DNA from 3 places in the Proteiniborus ethanoligenes genome. Region 2 is predicted to be linked to each of the others. Evidence: predicted binding sites of a transcription regulator. Region 2 holds the regulator's gene; each other region holds the start of a gene.
What was found. Region 2 encodes Rex, which represses fermentation and respiration genes when NADH is low (regulators of the CRP and FNR family bind a similar motif). Its sites were predicted from a motif close to ATTGTTAANNNNTTAACAAT; they were not measured.

Region 1 (7,831 bases), on a different contig from region 2:
TACCATTAGGTACAGTATTACCTAAAACTGGAGAAGGCAGTAAATTAGGATATTATCTTACAGGATTATTACTAGTACTTCTAGGAGTATTCCTAAGAAGAAAAATAATATAGAAAAATAGTGCTGTAGTAAAGGGGCGCCGTAGGGCTATAGGGGAAACGGTATAAAAGGCAGAGATTACAAAGTCTCTGCCTTTTAAATACCGAACCCATTGAGTACATATGTTTATTTAACGGTTCAAACTCGACAAACAAGATTTAAAGGTAGGATATAAAATGAAGAGAAAAATACTATCGTGGATTATTATAATTATAGGCTTGTTACTAGCTGCATATCCCAAAGCATCAGAGCTATATGTAGATTATAAGCAGGCTAAACTCGTAGAACAATGGCAGCAGAGCTTGGCGGTCATAGATAGTGGAGATGATATAGAAATAGAAAATGATGAAATATATAATTTAGATGAAGATAGCAATCTACATATGGAAGCAAGTCCACAAGAACCAAGAGAAGAAGGAGAAACAAAAGAGGATCCTGAAGAAAAAAGAAAAGAAGAAGAAAAAGCTAGAGAAAGAGCAGCTAAAGCAGCAAAAGAAAAAGAAGAATATATAAATAAAAACATGGAAGGAATACTTAAAATAAATAAAATAAAGTTTAACCAGCCCATACTTAAGGGCGCTACAGAAAAAAATCTAAAAACATCTGTAGCTAGTGTAGAAAATACAGGGAAAGCAGGAGAAGTAGGCAACTATGCCATAGCAGGACATAGAACCCGCAGCTATGGGCGAAACTTCAATAGATTAGAAGAAGTAGAGCTGGGAGACATAGTGGAAGTAGATAGTGGAGATAATCAATATAAATATACAGTAACAGAAAAGCTATATGTTTATCCAGAAGATGTATGGGTATTAAATAATAACAAGGAGGATAAAGAAATAACCTTGATCACATGTCATCCTATGGTTAATCCGACCCATAGATTGATAATAAAAGGAAAGATTATTGACTAAACAATAGACAGAGTAGTCCTAGAAAAAATAGGACTTTTGGATTATTTTTTTAAAGGACAAGCTATGGTAAAATCAAGAAAATAAATGTAATTTTTTATCAGTGACTTTTCACCGATAAAGGCAAACCTAGCGAAAGCTAGGGGCGCAAAGCTAAAGGGCCTTCCTTAGAAATAAGATGGCAGCCAGTTACCGAAAGGAGAGTTTTTTATGTTAAAGCGTAATCTAGTAATCTTCTCACTAATTGCTACAATAATATTATCTTCCACAGTGGCTTTCGCTTCAACTTCAAATATAGACAAAAGCCAATTAGAGAGTGGGTTAATAAGCATAAATTATACACCAAAAAAAGATGTAGCAACAAAAGTAATGATCAGTAAAGGTGATGTAAAATATACTTACGATATAAAAGCATACAATAGTTTTCCACTACAGCTTGGGGATGGTAAATATACAGTTTCCATTTTAGAAAATGTAGATGGTAATAAATACAGACAAGTTGAAAAAGAAGAGATAAATTTAAAGCTATCAAATGCTAATACAGTATTCTTACAATCCAGCCAAATCGTAAACTGGAACGAAAACATGGACGCTATAAAAAAAGCTAATGAATTAACTAAGGGTGCAAAAAATGATAATGAAAAAGTAATAGCAATATATAATTACATTGTAAATAACATTAGCTATGATAATGAAAAAGCTGTAAGTGTACAAGCAGGATATATACCTTCCATAGATAGTACCTTAAACGAGCAAAAGGGAATATGTTATGATTATTCAGCACTATTTGCAGCAATGCTTAGAAGCGTAGATGTACCTACAAAACTAGTAATGGGAAGGAAAAATGATATAGAAGCATATCATGCTTGGAATCAAGTTTACTTAAAAGACACTAATGAGTGGATAATCATAGATACAACATATGACGCTAGTATGAAAAAGGGAAAATCAGCTACTTCAATGATAAAAAGCGAAAAAGAATATACTGTAGAAAAGCAATATTAAAATGAATATAAAAATCACCATATAAAGTGAATATAAAAAAACCACTGGTAAAATCCAGTGGTTTTTTTGGCTTTTGTACAGCCTTAAAAATATAATATTTTTATTCACCTTCAAAATCTTTAATACTGCATAAGAAAAGCTAATTATAGAAAGGGGATTGTTTGTTATATAATAAACACAAAGAAAATGTTAAAAAAAACACAATGAAAGGGGAATGAAAATGCAAACTACAGCCAAAATCAATAAAACTCAATTAATCATTGCACTATGTATCATTGCAATTACTTCAGCTTTTGGCAAGTTCTTAAGTCAAACTGATAACAAATTAACATTGTTTCTTATTACTGGTGTGGTTTTAGGATACATACTTTCTCGTTCAAGATATGGCTTTGCAGGCGGAATCAAAAGAATTTATGTTACAGGAGAAGGTAGCCTTACTAAAGTACTTTTAATAATGTTTGCTATCACTATGGTTGCATCAGCAGGTATACAATGGGCAGCTGTAGCAAAAGGAGCAGTACCACAATTTAGAGCCGCTTCTTCAGATTTGATTATCCCTGGAAGCCAATCTGTAAGCATGTTTAATATCTCTACTATTCTTGGAGGATTTCTTTTCGGAATCGGAATGATATTTGCTGGAGGTTGTGCATCAGGTACACTTAGTGATTTAGGGGAAGGAGAAATTCGTTCTGCCATAGCTCTACCATTTTTCGTTTTATTTACTATACCAGGTCACGCTTTAAGAGATTCAATTGCACAGTCATCCATAGGTAAAATAGGAGCACAAGTATATTTACCAGATGTATTTGGATTTATAGGGGCTATTATTATATCTTTTGCAATATTGTTAGTTTTATATGTAATAACTAGAAAATATGAAGATTTTAGAAAAAAAGAAGGTTTTTATGAAGAGACAGTTTTTGAACCAAATGAAATGCCACTACCAGAGGATGAAGACTTTAAATTCTTTAGTTACAAAACATATCATAAGTTTTTCATTGAAAGATGGAGTTTTCTTAAAGGTGGAATGTTATTATCAATTGGATTTATATTTGTATTAAATACAACAGGGAAAAACTGGGGAGTAACCTCTGCCTTTACAAAGCTAGGAGTTAAGATTGTGAATCTATTTGGCATAGAAATTACATCACCAGCCTTTGCAAGTATTGTTAAAGATGTTAATACTGGTTTAATATATGATGGTGGCACACTTAGAAACGTAGGAATTGTCATTGGAGCAGCTTTATGTATGCTTTTAGCAGGTAAGTTTAGTTTTAACCTTAACTTTAGATTTAAAGATGCTGTATACTATGCTGTTGGTGGAGCTCTTATGGGATTTGGATCAAGACTAGCAGGTGGATGTAATCTTGGTGCTCTATATTCTGCAATTAGCAGCTTTTCATTGTCTGGCTGGGGATTCATGGTTGCTCTTTGTTTAGGTGGAATAGTAGGACTTAAATTATTTGCAGGAAAAGTTAATATAATACCACCAAGTAGGTACAAAGGAAAAGCAAAAGCTTAATAGTTTTATGCAAACGTTTTATTATAAATTTAATACAGATAGACAACCTAATTTTTTATTAAATTCACATATTGGATTTCTATTTCTGTTATATAAGAAAACAAAACCATAAAGGAGGAAAAGATTATGAGTAAAAGAATTTTAATCGTTGGTGGAGTAGCAGGGGGAGCTTCTACTGCTGCTAGAGCAAGGAGAATTGATGAGTTTGCTGAAATAATCATGTTTGAAAGAGGACCTCATGTATCATTTTCAAACTGCTGTTTACCAAATCACTTAAGTGGCATGATAGAAAACAGTGATGATCTTGTACTTATGTCTCCAGAACAATTTAAAAATCAATACAATATTGAAGCAAGAGTAAATAGCGAAGTTATTAAGATTAACAGAGATAAAAAAACTATTACAGTTAAAGACTTACAATCAAATAAAGAGTACGAGGAAGCATATGATAAGTTAGTATTATCTCCTGGTGCTAATCCTATAGTCCCTAAAATTGATGGCTACAATAAATCACATGTATTTACAGTAAGAAATGTTATTGATATTGACAAATTAAACAGATATGTAAGAAGTGGCAAGGTAAAGGATATAGCAGTAATTGGCGGAGGATTTATTGGTGTAGAAGTAGCAGAAAACTTACAGTTATCAGATTTAGATATTAATGTAACCTTAGTAGAAGCAGCAGATCAAATAATGGCTCCATTTGATTATGATATGGTTCAATTACTTCATAAAGAAATGATGGAAAAGGGGGTTAATTTAATTGTAGGAGATGCAATAGCAAAGGTTGAAGATGAACATATAGAACTTGCTTCAGGTAAAACAGTACCGGCACAAGCAGTAGTTATGGCAATAGGAGTAAGACCAGAGACTACATTGGCAAAAGAAGCAGGACTTGAAATAGGAGAAACTGGTGGAATAAAAGTAGATCATAATTATTTGACAAATGACAAAGACATTTATGCAGTAGGAGATGCTATTGAAGTATATAATAAGCTAACTCACTCTAAAACAAGACTTGCACTTGCAGGACCAGCTCAAAGGCAAGCGAGAGCTGCTGCAGATCATATATATGGAATTCCACACAGAAATACTGGTGTTATTGGCTCTTCATGTGTGAAAATATTTGACATGAATGCAGCATCCACTGGATTAACAGAGAAAGCTGCACAAAAAGCTGGAATTCAATATGATTTTGTTTACATTATCCCAGGAGATATTGTAGGATTAATGCCTGAAAATAGTCAATTCCACTTTAAACTAATATATGAAGTTCCAACAGGCAAAATATTAGGAGCTCAAGCTATAGGAAAGGGTAATGCTTCTAAGAGAGTAGATGTTATTGCAGCTATGATTATGATGGGCGGAACATTAGAAGACTTAAAAGAACTAGAATTATGCTATGCCCCAGCATTTAGTACTGCAAAGGACCCAATAAACCATGCTTCTTTAGTAGCATTAAACATATTAAATGGAAGATTTAGACAAGTTCCAGTTACAAAGGTAAGAGAGTTAGTAGAGAGCAATGCTTATATTATAGACGTAAGAGAAGTAGATGAATATGAAGAAGGTCATTTAATTAATGCAATTAATATCCCATTAAGTGAGATTAGAAATAGAATTTCAGAAATACCAAAGGATGTACCAGTGTATCTACATTGTCGTTCAAGCCAAAGAAGTTATAATGCTATTATGGCATTACAGAATATGGGATATGACAATCTATATAATATTTCAGGATCTTTCCTAGGTATTTGCTGCTATGAGTATTTTAATGACCAAGTATCAGGAAGAGATAAAATAGTAACTGAATATAACTTTAATTAGATTATTTCTATATAAGGTAGATTAGTTTAACAGCTAATAAAAACCTTGTAGGCAAAAGACTTACAAGGTTTTTATTTACACACAAAGGAATATCTTTTTTTCATAATACAAAATGAGAAAAAGAGGAGGAGAAAAGGAAATGAAAGAAAAAAACAGGAAAGTGAAAAGCTCAAAAAAATTAACTATTGCAACTTGGATAGTAATATTAGGGATTTGGTATTTTGTAACTAAACTTAATATGGTACAGTCAGTATTAGTGCCATCACCATATGAGGTATGGAATAGTTTTTTGAATATACTAAAAGATGGCTATAATGGGACTTCTTTAATGATGCATTTAGGTATTAGTTTCAAAAGACTGTTCGTTGCTTCATTCTTTGCTGTATTAACTGCAATACCTCTTGGATTGTTAAGCGGGTATTTTGAAAAAATTAGGGCAGTTGTGGATTCAGTAATTCAGTTTTATCGTCCTCTTCCGCCACTTGCTTATTATACCTTGCTTATACTATGGTTTGGGATAGATGAAACATCTAAAGTTACGTTATTATATTTAGCTGCTTTTGCTCCCATATATATTGCATGTGTTTCAGCAGTTACTAAAATTAATCAAGACTATATACTAAGTGCCGAATCGCTAGGAGCAAGCCACCGAAATATTTTCTTTCATATAGTATTACCTGCTAGTATGCCTGAAATATTTACTGGGCTTAGAACCGCAGTAGGAGTAGCTTATACTACTCTAGTAGCTTCAGAAATGGTAGCAGCCACTTCTGGAATAGGCTGGATGGTTATTGATGCATCTAGGTATTTAAAAAGCAATGTAATGTTTGTAGGTATTATAATCATGGGTATTACAGGCATTTTAATAGATGCAGGCTTAAAATTTTTAGAAAAAAAGCTTGTGTATTGGAAAGGTTATGTTTAATTATTAAGAAAAGAGAGGTAGTGAAAAATGAGAAAATCCATGAAGGCTTTAGCTTTAATTATGTTGTCAGGTGTTTTAGTTCTTTCATTGATAGGCTGCGGCAACAATTTAAATGTTTCTGGTCAAGCAAAGGGGCCAAACACATCTTTACCAAAGCAAATAAACTTTGGAATTTTAAGAGTTCCAAATGATGAAACTATAGCGATTTCACAAAAGATATTTGATAAGTATTTTACGGAAAAAGGTATCAAGTGCAACTTCATTGTTTTTGATTCAGGAGTAGAAGCTAACAAGGCATTTGCATCAGGAAGCATTGATTTTGCTTCTATGGGACATACCAATGCAGTAGTAGCTTTAGCTACTGGTTTAGATGTAGAGTTAATATGGATTCATGAAGTTCTTGGAGAAATAGAAGCTTTAGCAGTAAAGAAAAGTTCCAACATTAATAGCATAGAGGATCTTGCAGGTAAGAAAATAGCTACTCCTTTTGCATCTACATCTCATTATAGTTTATTAAATGCACTTAAAAATGCAGGAATTGAAGATCAGGTAGAACTTTTAGATATGCAGACAGTAGATATTGTTGCAGCATGGGAAAGAGGAGATATTGAAGCAGCATATACTTGGCAGCCTTCACTAGGGAAAATATTGAAAGATGGCAAGGTAATCATAAATAGCGAAGAAATGGCAAACCAAGGTTATGTAACAGCAAACACAAAATTAGTTAGAAAAAAATTTGCTGAACAGTATCCTGATTTAGTTGCTTCTTTCATTGCTTGCTTAGCTGAAGGCTCAAAGATATACAGAGAAAATCCAAATGAAGGAGCTAGTTTTGTAGCAAAAGAGCTTCAAATTGAAACACAAGATGCCTTAGAACAGATGCAAGGTGCTATATGGCTATCACCTGAAGAGCTAATAAAAGAACAATATTTAGGCAATTCAAATTCCACTGGTAACTTTGCAATGATTATGAAAGATACAGCAGATTTTCTAGCACAACAAGGTTTTTTAAATAAAGTGCCAATACAAGAAGAGTTTAATAACTTTATTAATCCTAGCTATATAGAAGAGGCTATAAAGATATTAAAATAATTTAAATAGACGAATATTTTAAACAAACTATATCATATTTGCCATGGAGGTGATATAAATGGGGAAAGACGAAAAAAGAGAAGTAATTATTGACGTTCAAAATGTAAGCCTAACTTATGAAACTAATACAAAGCCAATAACGGCTCTAGAAGATATAAATTTACAGATAAAAAAGGGAGAATTTCTGTGTGTATTAGGTCCTTCTGGATGTGGTAAAAGTACATTGCTTAAAATTATTGCTGGATATATAATACCTACAACAGGTTCATGTCTCATGCAAGGAGAACCTATTAAAGGGCCTGATTGGCACAGAGGTGTGGTCTTTCAATCACCCACCTTATATCCATGGATGAGTGTGAGAAAAAATATTGAATATGGTCCTAGAGTGAGGAGCCTACCACAAGATGAAATTAAACGAATAGGACAACATTATTTAGAACAAGTAGGGTTAAT
Region 2 (7,831 bases):
TTAATTGTAATATAAACAAGGAAATACATAATGTGAGGGATGAATATGGAAAATAAAATACAAAAGGATATTATTACGCTTGCTATTGAAACCTCCTGTGACGAAACAGCAGCAGCAGTCTTAAAGAACGGAAGAGAAGTATTGTCCAATATAATATCGTCTCAAATAGAAATACATAAAAAGTTTGGGGGAGTAGTTCCAGAGGTAGCCTCAAGAAAGCATATTGAAAACATTAATATAATAATACAGGATGCATTAGATAAAGCAGGAGTAACTTTAGACGAGGTTGACAATATAGGAGTAACCTATGGTCCAGGCCTTGTGGGAGCACTTCTCGTAGGTATATCAACAGCAAAAGCACTTGCATTTGGTAAGGATATTCCTTTAGTTCCAGTGAACCATATAGAAGGACATATATATGCAAATTTTATTGAATTCCCTGAGCTAGAGCCGCCCTTTGTTTGTCTTGTAGTATCAGGTGGACATACACATTTAGTATATATGAAGGATTATGGTGAATATGAGCTTTTAGGTAGAACTAAGGATGATGCAGCAGGAGAAGCCTTTGATAAAATAGCTAGAGCACTGGGATTAGGATATCCAGGTGGTCCACTTATAGACAAGCTAGCAACCAAAGGAGACAAAAATGCAATAGATTTTCCAAGAGTATATCTTGAGGAAGGCAGCTTTGATTTTAGCTTTAGCGGTCTTAAATCAGCAGTATTAAATTATTTAAACAGTCTAAAGCAAAAAGAAATCAGTATACCAGTAGAAGATGTTGCAGCAAGCTTTCAACAATCAGTAATAGAGGTTTTAACCCAAAAAGCTATAAAGGCTGCAAAAAGGATGAAAACTAATACTATAGTAATAGCAGGCGGAGTTGCTGCAAATGAAGGTCTGAGAAACATGCTAAAGGAAAGAGGAAGTGAAGAGGGGCTAGATATTAAATTTCCTTCTAGAATTTTATGCACAGATAATGCAGCGATGATAGGATGTGCAGCATATTATAATTATTTAAAGGGAAATGTAGCAGGATTAGATTTAAATGGGGTTCCAAATTTGAAGCTAGGGGATAAATAATATACTATTTATTAAATGTGGTTAATAATATCCTAGTCTTATATAAAATTAACCATTATGTAGAGTTATTATGTAGACCAAAACTACTGATTTTCGACAAAACTATATCAACAAATTGTTAACAACTTGTCCACATTATTTTATTTGTCTAAATCTACAAACTGTGGATAATGTGGAAATAATACTAGGAACAACCTATAATATCATACAATAATGTGGATAAATATGTGGATTGTGTGTATAAATTGTGGATTATAGGGGAAAATAAAAAATTCAAATTAATAATTTGAAATATATGGGATAAAATCTATTTTTAGTTGTTGACATAATTCGATAAGTTAGCTGTTAGTTATTAGCTAAGAACTAAGAACTAACAACTAACAACTAACAACTAACAACTAAGAACTAGAAAGAGATAATGTTAACCACTGCTCATAAAGCTCCTCTAGGTTTTCCTTTAAATCTAGTATTTCTTGATGGATTTCCTGACTTTTTTCATGATTTGAAAATACATCTGGGTTGCAGAGCTCATTTTCCAGCTCATGTATTCTATTTTCCAGCTCGGAAATATTATTTTCAATGCTCCTTAGCATTTCTCTTTGCTTTTTCTCTAACAGCTTTATATCCTTTTCTCTTTTCTTTTCAGCCTTAAGCTGAGTTCTAGTTTTTTCAACTAAATCCTCCTCATCATCATAGACAGGAGTATTTTTTTTCTCAAGATAATATGAATAATTACCTAGATACTCAGTTACTCCATCATTAGATAAGTCTAGTATTTTATTTGCTACCTTATTTAAGAAATATCTATCATGAGAAATGACCAAAACTGTGCCGTCATAGCTTAGCAGTGCATCTTCTAGTACTTCCTTAGAGTCTATATCCAGATGGTTAGTAGGCTCGTCCATAAGAAGAAAATTTGATCTAGACATCATAAGCTTTATAAGGGCTACTCTACTTTTTTCTCCTCCACTTAAATCAGATATTTCCTTAAAAATATCATCACCAATAAACAAGAACTGTGCAAGTAGAGATCTTATTTGATAATGGTCTAAGGATGGATTTTCATCCCAAATTTCATCTAAAACAGTTTTTTCCCCATTAACATTAGATAATTCTTGATCAAAATAACCTATATTTACATGATGACCTAAGGCTACATTTCCTCCATTAATAGGTATTTTGCCCATAATCATTTTAAAAAGAGTTGTTTTACCTACTCCATTAGGGCCTATGAGTCCTACTCTTTCACCTTTGTATATTTTAAAGCTTACATTTTGAAATAGAGGATTGTCATCAAAGGATTTACTTAAATTTTCAGCAGATAATACATCATTACCGCTTTTAATCTTTGGCTCAAATCTTATTTTTGCTTTCTTATTCTCTCCACTAGGTGAATCTAATTTTTTCATCCTTTCAAGCATCTTTTGTCTACTTTGTGCCTGTCTAATATATCTTTGTCCTCCATAGGACATAAATCTTCTAATGATTTCTTCTTGTCTAGAGATTTCCTTCTGCTGCTCTTCGTATTTTTTTTCTAAAAGCTCTAATTCAACCTTTCTTTTATTCATAAAGCTAGAGTAATTTCCATTATATATTTTCAACAATGTTTTTTCTAAATAAAATATTCTACTTACAGTATTATCAAGAAAATATCTATCGTGAGAAATTATTATTGCTGCTCCCTTGTATTCCTTTATATATTTTTCTAGCCAATCTATAGCTTGTATATCTAGATGATTTGTAGGCTCATCTAGAAGAAGGATATCAGGTTTGCTAAGCAGTAGCTTCCCTAACATTACTCTAGCCTTTTGTCCTCCACTTAAATGAGAAACAGACATATTGAGCTGTTCTTCAGTAAAGCCTAATCCTTTTAAAGTTCCTTTTATTTCACTCTTAAAACCATATCCATTTTTATTTTGGAATTCTTCCATTAGGTGGGCATACTCATCCATTAAGCTCCCTAGCAATTGAGATTCTGGATTTTCACCTTCTAAGCTAATACTATGCTCTAGTTCCCTTAGTTTTTTCTCCATTTCTATTAATGGAACAAAAACCTCCATTACCTCATCAAAAATAGATTTATTGCTTTCGATTTGAGTATTTTGTTCAAGATAACCTATTCTGCAATCCTTGGATACATAGATTTCACCAGAATCCATAGAGAGCTTCCCAGATAATATATTAAATAAAGTAGATTTTCCAGAGCCATTTAAGCCTACTAGTCCAACTTTTTCATTATCATTTAAGGCAAAAGTAATTTTACTTAGTATTTCATCAACTATATAGCTTTTTGATATATTGCTACATGATAAAACTATCAATATTATCCCCCTCGTCTTTATTAACTAATATAATTTTAACAAAAATAGTTTAAGAATGAAACAATAAGGGAATATATTTTAAGAGAAGGAATATAAATAGAGCAATAATATGGGTAAAACTACTATTTATCAAACCGCACAAATTGACAGAATATTAACCTAATGATATAATAACTAAAAATCTTATATATGAAAATATTGAGTTAAGTAGGTGAATAAAAGATATGGAAAGAGAAAATAAAGTTTCTATGGCAGTTATCAGAAGGCTTCCTAAATACTACAGATATCTTGGAGAATTGTTAGATAAGGATATTACTAGGATTTCATCCCATGAGTTAAGTAATATAACTGGCTTTACAGCTTCACAAATAAGACAAGATTTGAATAATTTTGGGGGCTTTGGTCAACAAGGCTACGGATATAATGTAGAAGAGCTGCATAAACAGTTGGGGAAAATTTTAGGCTTAGAAAAGATTTATAAGGCTGTATTAGTGGGTGCAGGTAATTTAGGTCAGGCAGTAGCAAATTATAAAGGCTTTGAGGATGCTGGATTTAAGCTGTTGGCTTTATTTGATAAAAATCCTAAGCTCATTGGCTTAAAGATTAGAGACATTGAAATACTAGATGTAGATAATGTTGAAGAATTTATTTCTAAAAATGAAGTTGAAATAGGGATTATAACTACTCCTAAGGAGCATGCTCAAAGTGTAGCTGATAAATTTGTTAAAAGTAATATAAAGGGCATATGGAACTTTGCCCCTACAGATTTAAAAGTTCCAGAAGACATTGTAGTGGAAAACGTCCATTTAAATGAAAGCTTATTTATACTGTCATATATGTACAAAGAAAAGAACGAAAAGTAAAAGTGTCCAAATAAAACACAGGGCATGTATAGAAAATGTACAAAATTGAAGAAATTGAACAATTATTATCAGAAATATACACATAAAAAAAGACTATCTCTAAGATAGTTTTTTTTATGTGATAAAATTAAGCTGATAAACAAATAATTTTTATATAGTAATTAATATTGATGGAATAAAGGACAAGCCTTGCAAATACAAGCTTTATCAAGGGTAATAAGGGACAAGAATGAAGGGTATTAAGAAAATGTAAGATAAAAAATTAACAAACCTTGTGGAAAAATTTTAGTCAAAGGAGTATAATTATAATGATGGCAAGAATATTGCATATTTAATTTGTTATAACGAATGGGAAAGTTATACTTTTAAATCTTTATTTAAAGAACTTGACCTAATGAGTTTTAAGCAGATTGCAAAACTGGAGATTTTGTGCAATTCGCTTATGTAGTGGCTTAACAAAAGCTACCTCATTAGCATTTTTATAGGGGCTTTTGTTATAAAATTATCAATAATATATTTATATATAATGAGGAGGGAAAACAATGAATTTCAGTTTAACTAAGGAACAGGAAATGATAAGAAAAGTTATGAGGGAGTTTGCAGAAAAGGAAATAAAGCCTTTAGCTGCAGAAATTGATGAAACAGAAAGATTCCCTAGGGAAAGTGTAGAAAAAATGGCAAGGTATAATATGTTAAGTATTCCTATACCTGAAGAGTATGGTGGAGCAGGTGGAGATGATTTAGCCTATGCCATAGCTGTAGAAGAGCTTTCAAGAGTATGTGGAACGACAGGAGTAATATTGTCTGCACATACGTCACTTGGATGCTGGCCTATACAAAAGTATGGTACAGAAGAACAAAAACAAAAATATTTGATTCCAATGGCGAAAGGCGAATATTTAGGAGCTTTTGGTCTTACTGAGCCAAATGCAGGTACAGATGCTGCAGGTCAACAAACTGTTGCAGTACTTGATGGTGATAATTATATTCTAAATGGAACTAAAATATTTATAACTAATGGTGGTCAGGCAGATGTATACATAATATTTGCCATGACTGACAAGTCTAAGGGTACAAGAGGAATAAGCGCTTTTATTGTTGAAAAGGACTTTCCAGGATTTAAAATAGGTAAAAAGGAAAACAAATTGGGTATTAGAGCTTCTGCTACTACTGAGCTAGTGTTTGAAAATTGTATTGTGCCAAAAGAAAACCTACTAGGTGAAATAGGAAAGGGCTTTAAAATAGCCATGACTACTCTTGATGGCGGTAGAATAGGAATAGGTGCACAAGCACTAGGAATAGCTCAAGGAGCACTAGATGAAGCAGTTAAATTTGTTAAGGAAAGACAGCAATTTGGTAGAGCAATAGGGCAATTCCAAGGAATCCAGTGGATGATTGCAGATATGGCAACTAAGGTTGAGGCTGCTAGATTGATGGTGTACAATGCAGCTTATAGAAAATCAGCAGGTTTAGAATATGGTAATGCAGCTGCAATGGCTAAGCTGTTTGCCTCAGAAGCAGCGATGGAAGTGACTACTATGGCTGTACAGCTACATGGAGGCTATGGTTATACTAGAGATTACCCTGTTGAGAGAATGATGAGAGATGCTAAGATAACTGAAATATATGAGGGTACTTCGCAGGTTCAAAAAATGGTAATATCAGCAAATGCCTTAAGATAGAAAAGGAGTGAAAATGCTATGAGAATAATTGTATGTGTAAAACAAGTTCCTGATACTAATGAGGTTAGAATAGATCCAGTAAAGGGTACACTCATTCGTGAGGGTGTCCCAAGTATTATTAATCCAGATGATAAAAATGCATTAGAAGAAGCATTAAAGATAAAAGATACTCATGATGATGTTGAGGTAATAGTTCTTTCCATGGGACCACCTCAAGCAAGAGAAGCATTAAGAGAAGCAATAGCTATGGGAGCAGATGAGGCAATACTATTGAGTGATAGAGCCTTTGCAGGAGCTGATACATGGGCTACATCTATTACTCTTGCTTCTGCAATTGAGAAAATAGGAAGCTACGACATAATATTCTGTGGTAGACAAGCAATAGATGGAGATACTGCGCAGGTTGGACCACAAATAGGAGAACATTTAGGATTACCTCAAATAACTTATGTAGAAAATCTAGAAATAAACGGGAAAAGCATTACTGCACAAAGATCATTGGAGGACGGCTATTATGTAGTGAAGTCAGATATGCCAGTTCTTCTTACTGCAATTAAAGAATTAAATAATCCTAGATATCCTTCTGTAAAAGGAATATATAAATCATATAGAGATGAAGAAAAACTGATCAAAGTTTGGACAGTAGAAGATATAGATGTGGATAGAGAGCAAATAGGGCTTAAAGGCTCTCCAACTCAAGTGAAAAGGTCATTCACTCCTGAATCAAGAAAAACAGGAGGCGAAATGCTACAAGGCAACCCAAGTGAAGTAGCGAGACAATTTGTTGTAAGATTAAAAGAGAGACAGATAATATAGATTTGTAGGAAAGAAATACAATAGGAATATGGGCTCACTTCTATGAACAATTCTATTGTATTTTAAATAGTAACTTGAAACACAATTTCTTATGTTGAGGTGATAATAATGGCTGTTAAGGTAATAGAAGATAAATGTACTGGATGTTCAGTATGTGTTAGTGCTTGTCCCTTTGATGCTATAGAGATGAAAGGTGATACAGCTTTTATAACAGAAAGCTGTACATCCTGTGGTGTTTGTATAGAAGAATGTGCTTTTGAAGCTATAATCAAAGAAGAAGAAGCTAAGGCCGAAGTTAAAGATATATCTAAATATAAGGGCGTTTGGGTATTCGCAGAGCAAAGAGAAGGAAAGCTATTAAATGTAGCAGTAGAGCTTTTAGGAGAAGGAAGAAGAATAGCTGACGAGTTAGGAGTTAATCTAACAGCAGTATTGTTAGGGAATAATATAGATGATGTAGCTCAAAGACTAGTAAAATATGGGGCAGATGAAGTATTATATGCTGAAAATGGACTATTAGAAGTATATACAACAGATGGATATACAAAGGTTATAACAGAGCTAATCAATGAAAGAAAACCAGAAATAATGCTAATAGGCGCTACTAACATTGGTAGAGATTTAGGACCTAGACTTTCTGCAAGAGTCCATACAGGCTTGACGGCAGACTGTACAAGACTTGAAATAGATAAGGAAGACAAAAAACTACTTATGACTAGACCTGCATTTGGTGGAAATCTAATGGCTACTATTATTTGTCCTGACCATAGACCACAAATGTCAACAGTTAGACCAGGAGTAATGGAAAGAGCCAAGTATGATGAAAATAGAACAGGAAAAATCGAGAAAGTAAATATTAGATTAGAGAAGGAAGATATAAAGGCAGTTGTTGAGAAAGTAGTAAAATCAGGAAAGGCAGAAGTTCCACTAGAGGAATCAAAAATAATAGTAGCTGGAGGAAGAGGACTAGGAACTCGAGAAGGCTTTGAGCTAGTTGAAAAGCTAGCAGAAAAGCTTGGTGGAGTTGTTGGTGCTTCTAGAGCTACTGTTGATGTAGGCTGGATTGAAC
Region 3 (7,831 bases), on a different contig from region 2:
ACTTTGCCCTATGGTAGCTCCACTGTTTAAGGCTGTTTTAATATCTAGAATTATTGTATTATATTCATTATCTATGAGAGCTACTGCATTTTGCTCTATAAGCTCTTCTGCAATAGCTTTTACTTTATTGTCTTTAACTTCTGGTAAGCTAAATAATTCTACTGTATGGAGTGTTTCTTCCATTACCTTGTTTATATCTCTGCTTAATACTGCACCTGTAGCCAATACCACTCCTTCAGATACAGAGGGAGAGGCTGATGCTAATCTATTTATTGCCCCGTCTATTAGCACTAGCTGTGCTCCTAATTCAAGCATTATATCTGCAACTTTTTTTATTCCTCTATTAGTCTGTGGTCCTGCTATTTGAAGATATCCCCTGTCTTTTACTTTTCCTATGACTATTTTTCCTAAAGGAGTATCTATATCTGTAACCTGTAGAATCTCTATTTTTGCATCGCCTAGCTCTAGGGTTTCTGAGGCTGTTGCTATAAAAGTACCTTCTTCTACATAAATTGGTGGCTTGTCTGTGTTTGTAACTATATCTTGGCTTTCTCCGTCTCTACCTGTTGAAGTAAGACCTAGGATAATTGAGTTTTCTATAGCCTCCTGGATTATGCTATTTAAGGCTACAGTTTTTCCTGAGTTTTTTGCCATGCCTACTATTGATATTATTTTGTATTGTGGGTATATTAGTTCAATTAAAGACATGTTTTTCTCCTTTCGTCATTCTGTGTCACTTGTGGATTATTTTCTATCCTTTACTGCCCTATCTCTACGTTCTAGCTGTATTGGTTCTAGGGATATCTCATTTCCTTGAAGCAGTCCCGCTACTCCTGTTATCCTATGCTCTCTTTCTCCTGTGCATACTGGACAGCTGCAATGGTCTGTGTAGCTTTCTGGCTCTGTATATGTGGTGATAACTCCTTCAAAGTTTCTTAGAACTACTTTATTTGGAGACATAGATATTACATAATTAGGCATTACAGGCGTTTTTCCTCCTCCCCCTGGTGCATCTACTACGAAGGTAGGTACTGCATAGCCTGATATATGTCCCCTTAAGCCTTCTATTATTTCTATTCCCTTTGATACAGGAGTTCTAAAATGTTCTATTCCCATAGAAAGGTCACATTGATATATATAATAGGGTCTTACTCTTATTTTAACTAGGTTAAGGACTAGCTCCCTCATTATGTGAACGCAGTCATTGACTCCTCTTAATAGTACTGATTGATTGCCTAGTGGTATACCTGCATCTGCTAATTTTCCTATGGCTTTTTTTGATTCCTCTGTTATTTCCTTTGAATGGTTGAAGTGAGTGTTGAGCCATATTGGATGATATTTTTTAAGCATATTTACTAAATCATCTGTTATTCTCTGAGGCAATACTACAGGAGTTCTTGTGCCTATTCTTATAATCTCTACATGTGGTATTTCTCTTAATTTTTTTATTATGGTTTCTAATCTTTCATCTGATACTAATAGAGCATCTCCTCCAGAAAGTAATACATCTCTTACCTCTGGTGTGTTTTTAATATATTCTATAGATGCTTCTATTCTATCCATACCCATAGCTGAGTCATGCTGACCTGCAAATCTTCTTCTAGTACAATGCCTACAGTACATGGAGCATTGATCTGTAATTAGCATAAGGACTCGGTCTGGATATCTGTGAGTAAGTCCTGGCACTGGTGAATCCGCGTCTTCATGTAATGGGTCTTCCATGTCTGCAGAGCCTAGGTGGGTTTCCATGATTGTAGGTATGGCTTGCTTTCTAACGGGACAATCAGGGTCGTTATCATCCATCAATGAGGCATAGTAGGGTGTTATTCCCATTCTAAACTTCTTTAGGGTTTCTTCTATATTCTTTTCTTCTTTTCCTTCAAGGTTAATTATCTGTTTTAATCCTTCTACTGTTGTTATTCTATTTCTAACCTGCCATTTCCAATCATCCCATTCTTCTTGGGTAACATTTTTCCACAGTTCTATATCTTTATAGGATCTCACTTGATAACCTCCTTTATTTATTGAACAGTAGTTAAACAGTGGTTGAGCAGTAGTTGAACAGTAGTTGAGCAGTAGTTGAACAGTAGTTAAACAATCGTTAAACAATCGTTAAACAATCGTTAAACAATCGTTAAACAATCGTTAAACTACCGTTAAACAATCGTTAAACTACCGTTAAACAATCGTTAAACTACCGTTAAACAATCGTTAAACTACCGTTAAACAATCGTTAAACTATCGTTACACTATTGTTAAACTATCGTTACACTATCGTTAAACTATTGTTAAACTATCGTTCCCCTACCGTTCCTTAACCGTACAGTTCTTCGTAAATCTTTCTTAGAGTTTCGCTTTCTCTCATTATCTGTAGTGCTATTTCTGCATGACCTTTTGTATAGCCATTTCCTACTATCATGGTTACGTCCTTGCCTACGCCTTCTGCTCCAAGGGCTGCTTTTGTAAAGCTGGTTGCCATGCTAAAGAAGTAAATAAGTCCTTCATTTTTTGTTGATAATATACTTGTCATTTCTGTATTTGGTATGTTGACACAGTTTATAGTTACATCTGCCATTCTTCCGTTTGTGAGCTCTTTAACTTTGTCGTGTAATGCTAGGGCATCTGTTGCATCTACTTTAATATATTCATCTGCTAAATTAGCTCCTTTAGCTCTGGCTACGCTTTTATCTGTACTCCCTACACATATAACTTTTCCTGTTACTCCAACTCTTTTCTTTGCTTCGTACAAGCAAAGCATACCTGATTTTCCTGTTCCTCCTATGACCACTACATAGTCTCCAGGCTTTACTAGCTTTGCAGCCTGTGCTGGTGCTCCTGCAACGTCAAGAACTGATAATGCTAGGTTTTCTGGTAAATCCTTTGGTAATACTGCATATATTCCACTTTGAAATAATATTGCTTTTCCTTTTATATCTACTTGGTCTATATCTTTTCTGGTTTCTAGGAATTCATCTATCCTGAGTGGTGTAAGTGATAGTGAAACTAGTGTGGCTATTTTATCTCCTACTTTTAAATCTGTCTTTCCTTCTAGTGCAGGTCCTATTTTTTCAACTGTACCTATGAGCATACCCCCTGAGCCTGTTACAGGGTTCTGGTGCTTTCCTCTTGTGGCTACGATGTTTTTCATGATTTCTTTGATTTTTTCTATATCGCCTTGGGCTTCTTCTTTTATTTGTGTAAAGCTTGCTGAATCAATATTAAGCGTTTGTACGTCTATAAGTATTTCATTGTCGTAAATCTCCATGTCATTGTCAATTTTAAGTGCTGGCTGAGGTAATACTCCCTTTGGCTCAATAACTCTGTGTGTTCCGTATGGACATCCTTTTTTCATTAATAATTCCTCCCTTAATAGATTGTTAAATAATTGATGAATTTAGTTATGAAAACGTTTGTTTTAAGAAAAATACATAAATGCCTTACTCTATATAGTCCATAGATATTATTATGCAATACTTATGCCATTTAATGCAAATAATTGCTCTATATTCCTAATGTCTATTTTAGGCTATTTGAACATAAAAAAACTGAAGCACGAGATTAAATAAACAATATTCTTGTCTCATACTTCAGTTTGTGTGCCGATTTTTGGGCATAATTTTAGTTGTTAGTTGTTAGCTAAGAACTAACAACTAAGAGCTAAGAACTAAATACTAAAAAGTTTGTATTTCTTAATCTTATACTGTAGTGTTTGCCTAGGAATGTCTAGCTCCTCTGCTGTTTTTGTTATATTCCAATCTGTGGATAGAAGTGCTTTATGAATAAGTGTTTTTTCAGTTTGCTCTATAGTTTCCTTTAGGGATTTTCCCATATAAGAATCATCCCCTTGATAATTCCCTTGTTCAGCTTGATTCCCGAAAAGAACTGTGCCTATTGTATGTTGAAGCTTTATAGTATCTGTGTCGTATAAGGTCATTATGCCTTCTATTAAATGCTCTAGCTCTCTAACGTTTCCAGGCCAAGAGAAATTTATCAACAGATTCATAACTTCAGAATCTATTTTATTCACATTTTTCCCTAGAATTCTATTGTACTTGTTGACAAAATGGTTTGCCAATATGGGGATATCATCAGGTCTATCTTTTAATTCTGGAATGTTTATAGAAACTACATTTAATCTATAATAGAGATCTCTTCTAAGAAGATTTTCTTTTATAGCCTTTTCTGGCGGTATATTTGTAGCAGCTATTATTCTCACATCTACTAAGGTTGTCTTCACCTGTCCTACTCTTCTTATGGAACCATCTTGTATGACCCTTAAAAGCTTCGCTTGAAGGTCTAGAGGCATTGAGTTTATCTCATCTAATAGTAGGGTTCCTCCATCTGCTACTTCAAATAGTCCAGGTCTGTCCTCTGCTCCTGTAAAGCCTCCTCTTGCTGTGCCAAAAAGAATACCTTCTAATAGATTACTTGGCAGAGCAGCACAATTTTGTGCTATGAAGGGCTTGCTCCTTCTTGGGCTAGCATTGTGTATAGATTGGACAAATAGCTCCTTTCCCGTTCCTGTTTCTCCATATATGAGAACTGGGGAAGATGTGCCTGCAGCCTTTAAGGCAAGAGACTTTATCCTAAGCATTTCTGTGTTTTGTCCTATAATGTCCGCAAAGGTAAAGCTAGCTGTTCCTTGGTTTTTGGGTTTCAATTTGTTCTCAGTAATATATAGCTCCTTTTGTAAATCTACTATTTTTTCAGATAGCTTTCTTACTTCTGTAATATCTCTAGATATTTCTAAGGCTCCCACTATACGTCCTTTTGATTTTAAGGGCATAGATGAATTTATGGTGGTTATTTTGTCTCCTTTGTAATTAATAAAGGTTTGCTCTACATTGTATATGGGTTGACCTGTTCTAATCACTTTCAGGAGAGTGCTTGTATCATGGGATAAGGATGGATATATTTCAAGTATGTGCCTGCCAATGGCTTTCTCTCTATCTATTTCATCTAGCTTTAGTGCAAATGTATTATAGTATATTATTTTTCCTGTATGGTCTATTATGTGTATGCCTTCTTGAATATTATCTAATATCTCTACAATGTTTTCTTTGAGAAAGGATTCTATCATTAAAATACCTCCCGCTTAATTTTAGGCTCTTAGTGCTTAAAATTGGGCTGTGGAATTAGTTCTTAGTTGTTAGATAAGAACTAGGAACTAAGAACGAACAGCTACAATTACATTATATCTATTGTGAGATGATTATTACTTTCTAAGGAGTCTAAGATATTGAGTCTATATGAAAGGTCTATACTTCCTTTTCCTGCTTCAGAAATGTTAATATCCAAATCATTTGTCATAACCTCCATGGTCATGTCACCATACATGGTCTCGTATTCGGATACATGCTTTTTCCCTTTTTCGAATATGAGTTTTGAGGTATTATTTCCAAATCTTTTCATGGATACTTTTTGTCCTTGTATTTTAAGAGTTGTAGTAGAGCCTTCCATGCCTGATATTTCTGATTCATCATATACTAAATAGTATGCTCCATTTTTATTGTAGAACTTTCCTTCTGTTATAAGCTCTATTACGCTTTCTTCTCCTTCTAAGCTTTTCTGCTTACCTTTAATCTTAAGCATTACATCCTTCATAAAATTGCCTCCTATAGGTTCTCTATATCTACCTTTTCTATACTTAATATATTCTTGTTCATTATGTTGCCACCAATTCTTCTGAACTTTTCCGGGTCATCACTTACAAAGTACTTGTATACTGGCTTCTCCATTTTATCTGATAATAAATCCTTTTGTTTCAATAGGCTTTTTATTTCCTTTGCTGTTTCAAAAGCAGGGTTCACTAATGACACCTTTTCTCCCACTACCTTTGATAGGGTATATCTTAGTATTGGATAATGAGTACAGCCCAGCACTAATGTATCTATTTCATGCTCCTTTAATTCCAAAAGGTACTTTTCTGCGGTTATCATAGCTACATCAGTATCTTCCCATCCATCCTCTACTATTTGCACAAATAGAGGACATGCCACTCCTATTACTTCTGCATTTTTATTGAGAGCTCTAATAGAGTTTTGGTAAGCATAGCTATTTATGGTTGAAGTAGTGCCTATTACACCAATTTTATTGTTTCTTGTAGTAGAATTTGTAGCCCTAGCCCCTGGTTGTATAACTCCTAGTATAGGAACTTTAAATTCCTTTAATGCTTCTTCATATGCCAATGCACTTGCTGTATTACAGGCTATAACTATTGCCTTTACATCCTTGCTAAGTAAAAATTTTATACATTGAAATGCATACTTAATTACTGTTTCTTTAGATTTTGTTCCATATGGTATCCTAGCTGTGTCACCAAAATATATTATATTCTCATGAGGAAGCTGTTCTGATATCTCTTTTAGTACTGTAAGTCCTCCTATGCCTGAATCGAATATTCCTATTGGTCTATTATCCATGATTTGCCTCCTTGATTCTATGTCTTATTTTATATTAAGTATATTATATGACATAAAAAATGAAAAGGCTAACAAAAAAATCAGAGAAGCTATTATTCTCTGATTTAAAATGTTAATGTTCCATTTTCATCTTGTATTATTTGGAGTATCTTTTCCTCTTTTCCTTCCAATGCATTTATATACACTATATAATCGCTGCCTTTATATTTGCCTTTGAATTCGTAGCATAATACTTCCTTTGACCCTCCCTTTGGAATTATAGCAAGCCTTACACTATCTATATCAAAGTCTAATCTTACTTTACCTCTGGCTTCCTCTTGTGTAATAGCAGCCTTTGGTATGTCTCTTTTGTGGTGAGCATGTAAGTATGTAGCTGCATCAAAGCCTACTATCTCACCATTATCAAGGGCTACCTTAACCTTTATTAAATCTGGATATACTGTAACATCTCCTTCTGAGTAAGCGAAGTTAAATAAAGCTGTACCATCATATCTTAGAGAGTAATTTGGTTCCATTCCCTTGTAGCCTTTTTCTTCTAAGAATTTCAGTGCTCTGTCCTGTCCTTGCTTCATGGAAAGACTTATCCTGCTTACGCTCCTTGGATTTACCATCCATACTACCTGACCTCCTTGTTTGCTTACACTAATATAAGAGCCAGCTCCGTCTCTACTATTTTCTGTTGATATGATAAATGTATGAGATGGTATAGTTGCAACCTTATCTATATGCTCTCCTTCCTCAAACAAGGTTAGCTTCCATGTCTGTTTGTCTCCAAGAAAGTTTTGGGCTATTATTTTTGCTTCTTCTACAGTAACCTTTTTCTCTCCTAAACCTTTAGGCTTCATGTTCATAACCTGGTCTGAAAATGGGCCATCATATATTAGCTCAGGATATTTTGTCATTTCTTCTTCAAGCTTTACCAAGCTAGTGTTTAACATGTTTTCATTTGCTTTTCTTAAGCCTTTTCTCTCTCCTTGCTCTACTCTGCTTAAAGTAACCTCACCCTTCATTATTTTATCATGGAGTGACGACATCTCCCTGGTTAGATAAGCAGAATAATCCTGTAGCTTAAATAATGCTTCTCTCTGTTTGCTGTCTAAATCTTTGCCCTCTAAATGCTGATCAACCAATGCATAGCTATAATCTGCTACTTGTGTTAAGTACTTTTGTGTTTTACTTATATCACTATGGCTTACTGGCATTTGAGATAATTTATCTTGGGCCATATTAGCCTGCTGCATTATTTGTGTCATTAGGAGTATGTTTTGTTCTTTTGAGTCTGATAGCAATGCCTTAGATAGTGCTACTTGAACATTTGCTATATGGGCCTTAGTATCATAGAAAAGTCTTTGATAATCATTGTTTAAAGCTGTTTTATATTCATTTTTGAGTTGATATTGATAGGTTCC

Region 1: a site for Rex is predicted at 2,198-2,217, ahead of BLV37_RS03685 (YeeE/YedE family protein). Genes of this name have one in related genera too.
Region 3: a site for Rex is predicted at 3,374-3,393, ahead of kdd (L-erythro-3,5-diaminohexanoate dehydrogenase). Genes of this name have one in related genera too.

What each region holds. Positions count from the first base shown of each region.
Region 1 is NZ_FNQE01000006.1:29,659-37,489, reverse strand. It holds gene BLV37_RS03700 (SpaA isopeptide-forming pilin-related protein) at 1-113, shown strand, start outside; gene BLV37_RS03695 (class D sortase) at 276-1,010, shown strand; cyclic di-GMP riboswitch class I at 1,120-1,204, shown strand; gene BLV37_RS03690 (transglutaminase-like domain-containing protein) at 1,218-2,012, shown strand; gene BLV37_RS03685 (YeeE/YedE family protein) at 2,227-3,534, shown strand; gene BLV37_RS03680 (FAD-dependent oxidoreductase) at 3,661-5,361, shown strand; gene BLV37_RS03675 (ABC transporter permease) at 5,501-6,286, shown strand; gene BLV37_RS03670 (taurine ABC transporter substrate-binding protein) at 6,314-7,378, shown strand; gene BLV37_RS03665 (ABC transporter ATP-binding protein) at 7,437-7,831, shown strand, end outside.
Region 2 is NZ_FNQE01000023.1:46,932-54,762, forward strand. It holds gene tsaD (tRNA (adenosine(37)-N6)-threonylcarbamoyltransferase complex transferase subunit TsaD) at 58-1,080, shown strand; gene BLV37_RS10325 (ABC transporter ATP-binding protein) at 1,479-3,401, opposite strand; gene BLV37_RS10330 (redox-sensing transcriptional repressor Rex) at 3,626-4,264, shown strand; gene BLV37_RS10335 (acyl-CoA dehydrogenase) at 4,807-5,946, shown strand; gene BLV37_RS10340 (electron transfer flavoprotein subunit beta/FixA family protein) at 5,965-6,762, shown strand; gene BLV37_RS10345 (electron transfer flavoprotein subunit alpha) at 6,871-7,831, shown strand, end outside.
Region 3 is NZ_FNQE01000005.1:61,289-69,119, forward strand. It holds gene kamB (lysine 5,6-aminomutase reactivase subunit KamB) at 1-708, opposite strand, end outside; gene kamA (lysine 2,3-aminomutase) at 745-2,004, opposite strand; gene kdd (L-erythro-3,5-diaminohexanoate dehydrogenase) at 2,315-3,352, opposite strand; gene BLV37_RS03340 (sigma-54 interaction domain-containing protein) at 3,665-5,080, opposite strand; gene BLV37_RS03345 (YwiB family protein) at 5,188-5,604, opposite strand; gene murI (glutamate racemase) at 5,616-6,422, opposite strand; gene ypeB (germination protein YpeB) at 6,527-7,831, opposite strand, start outside.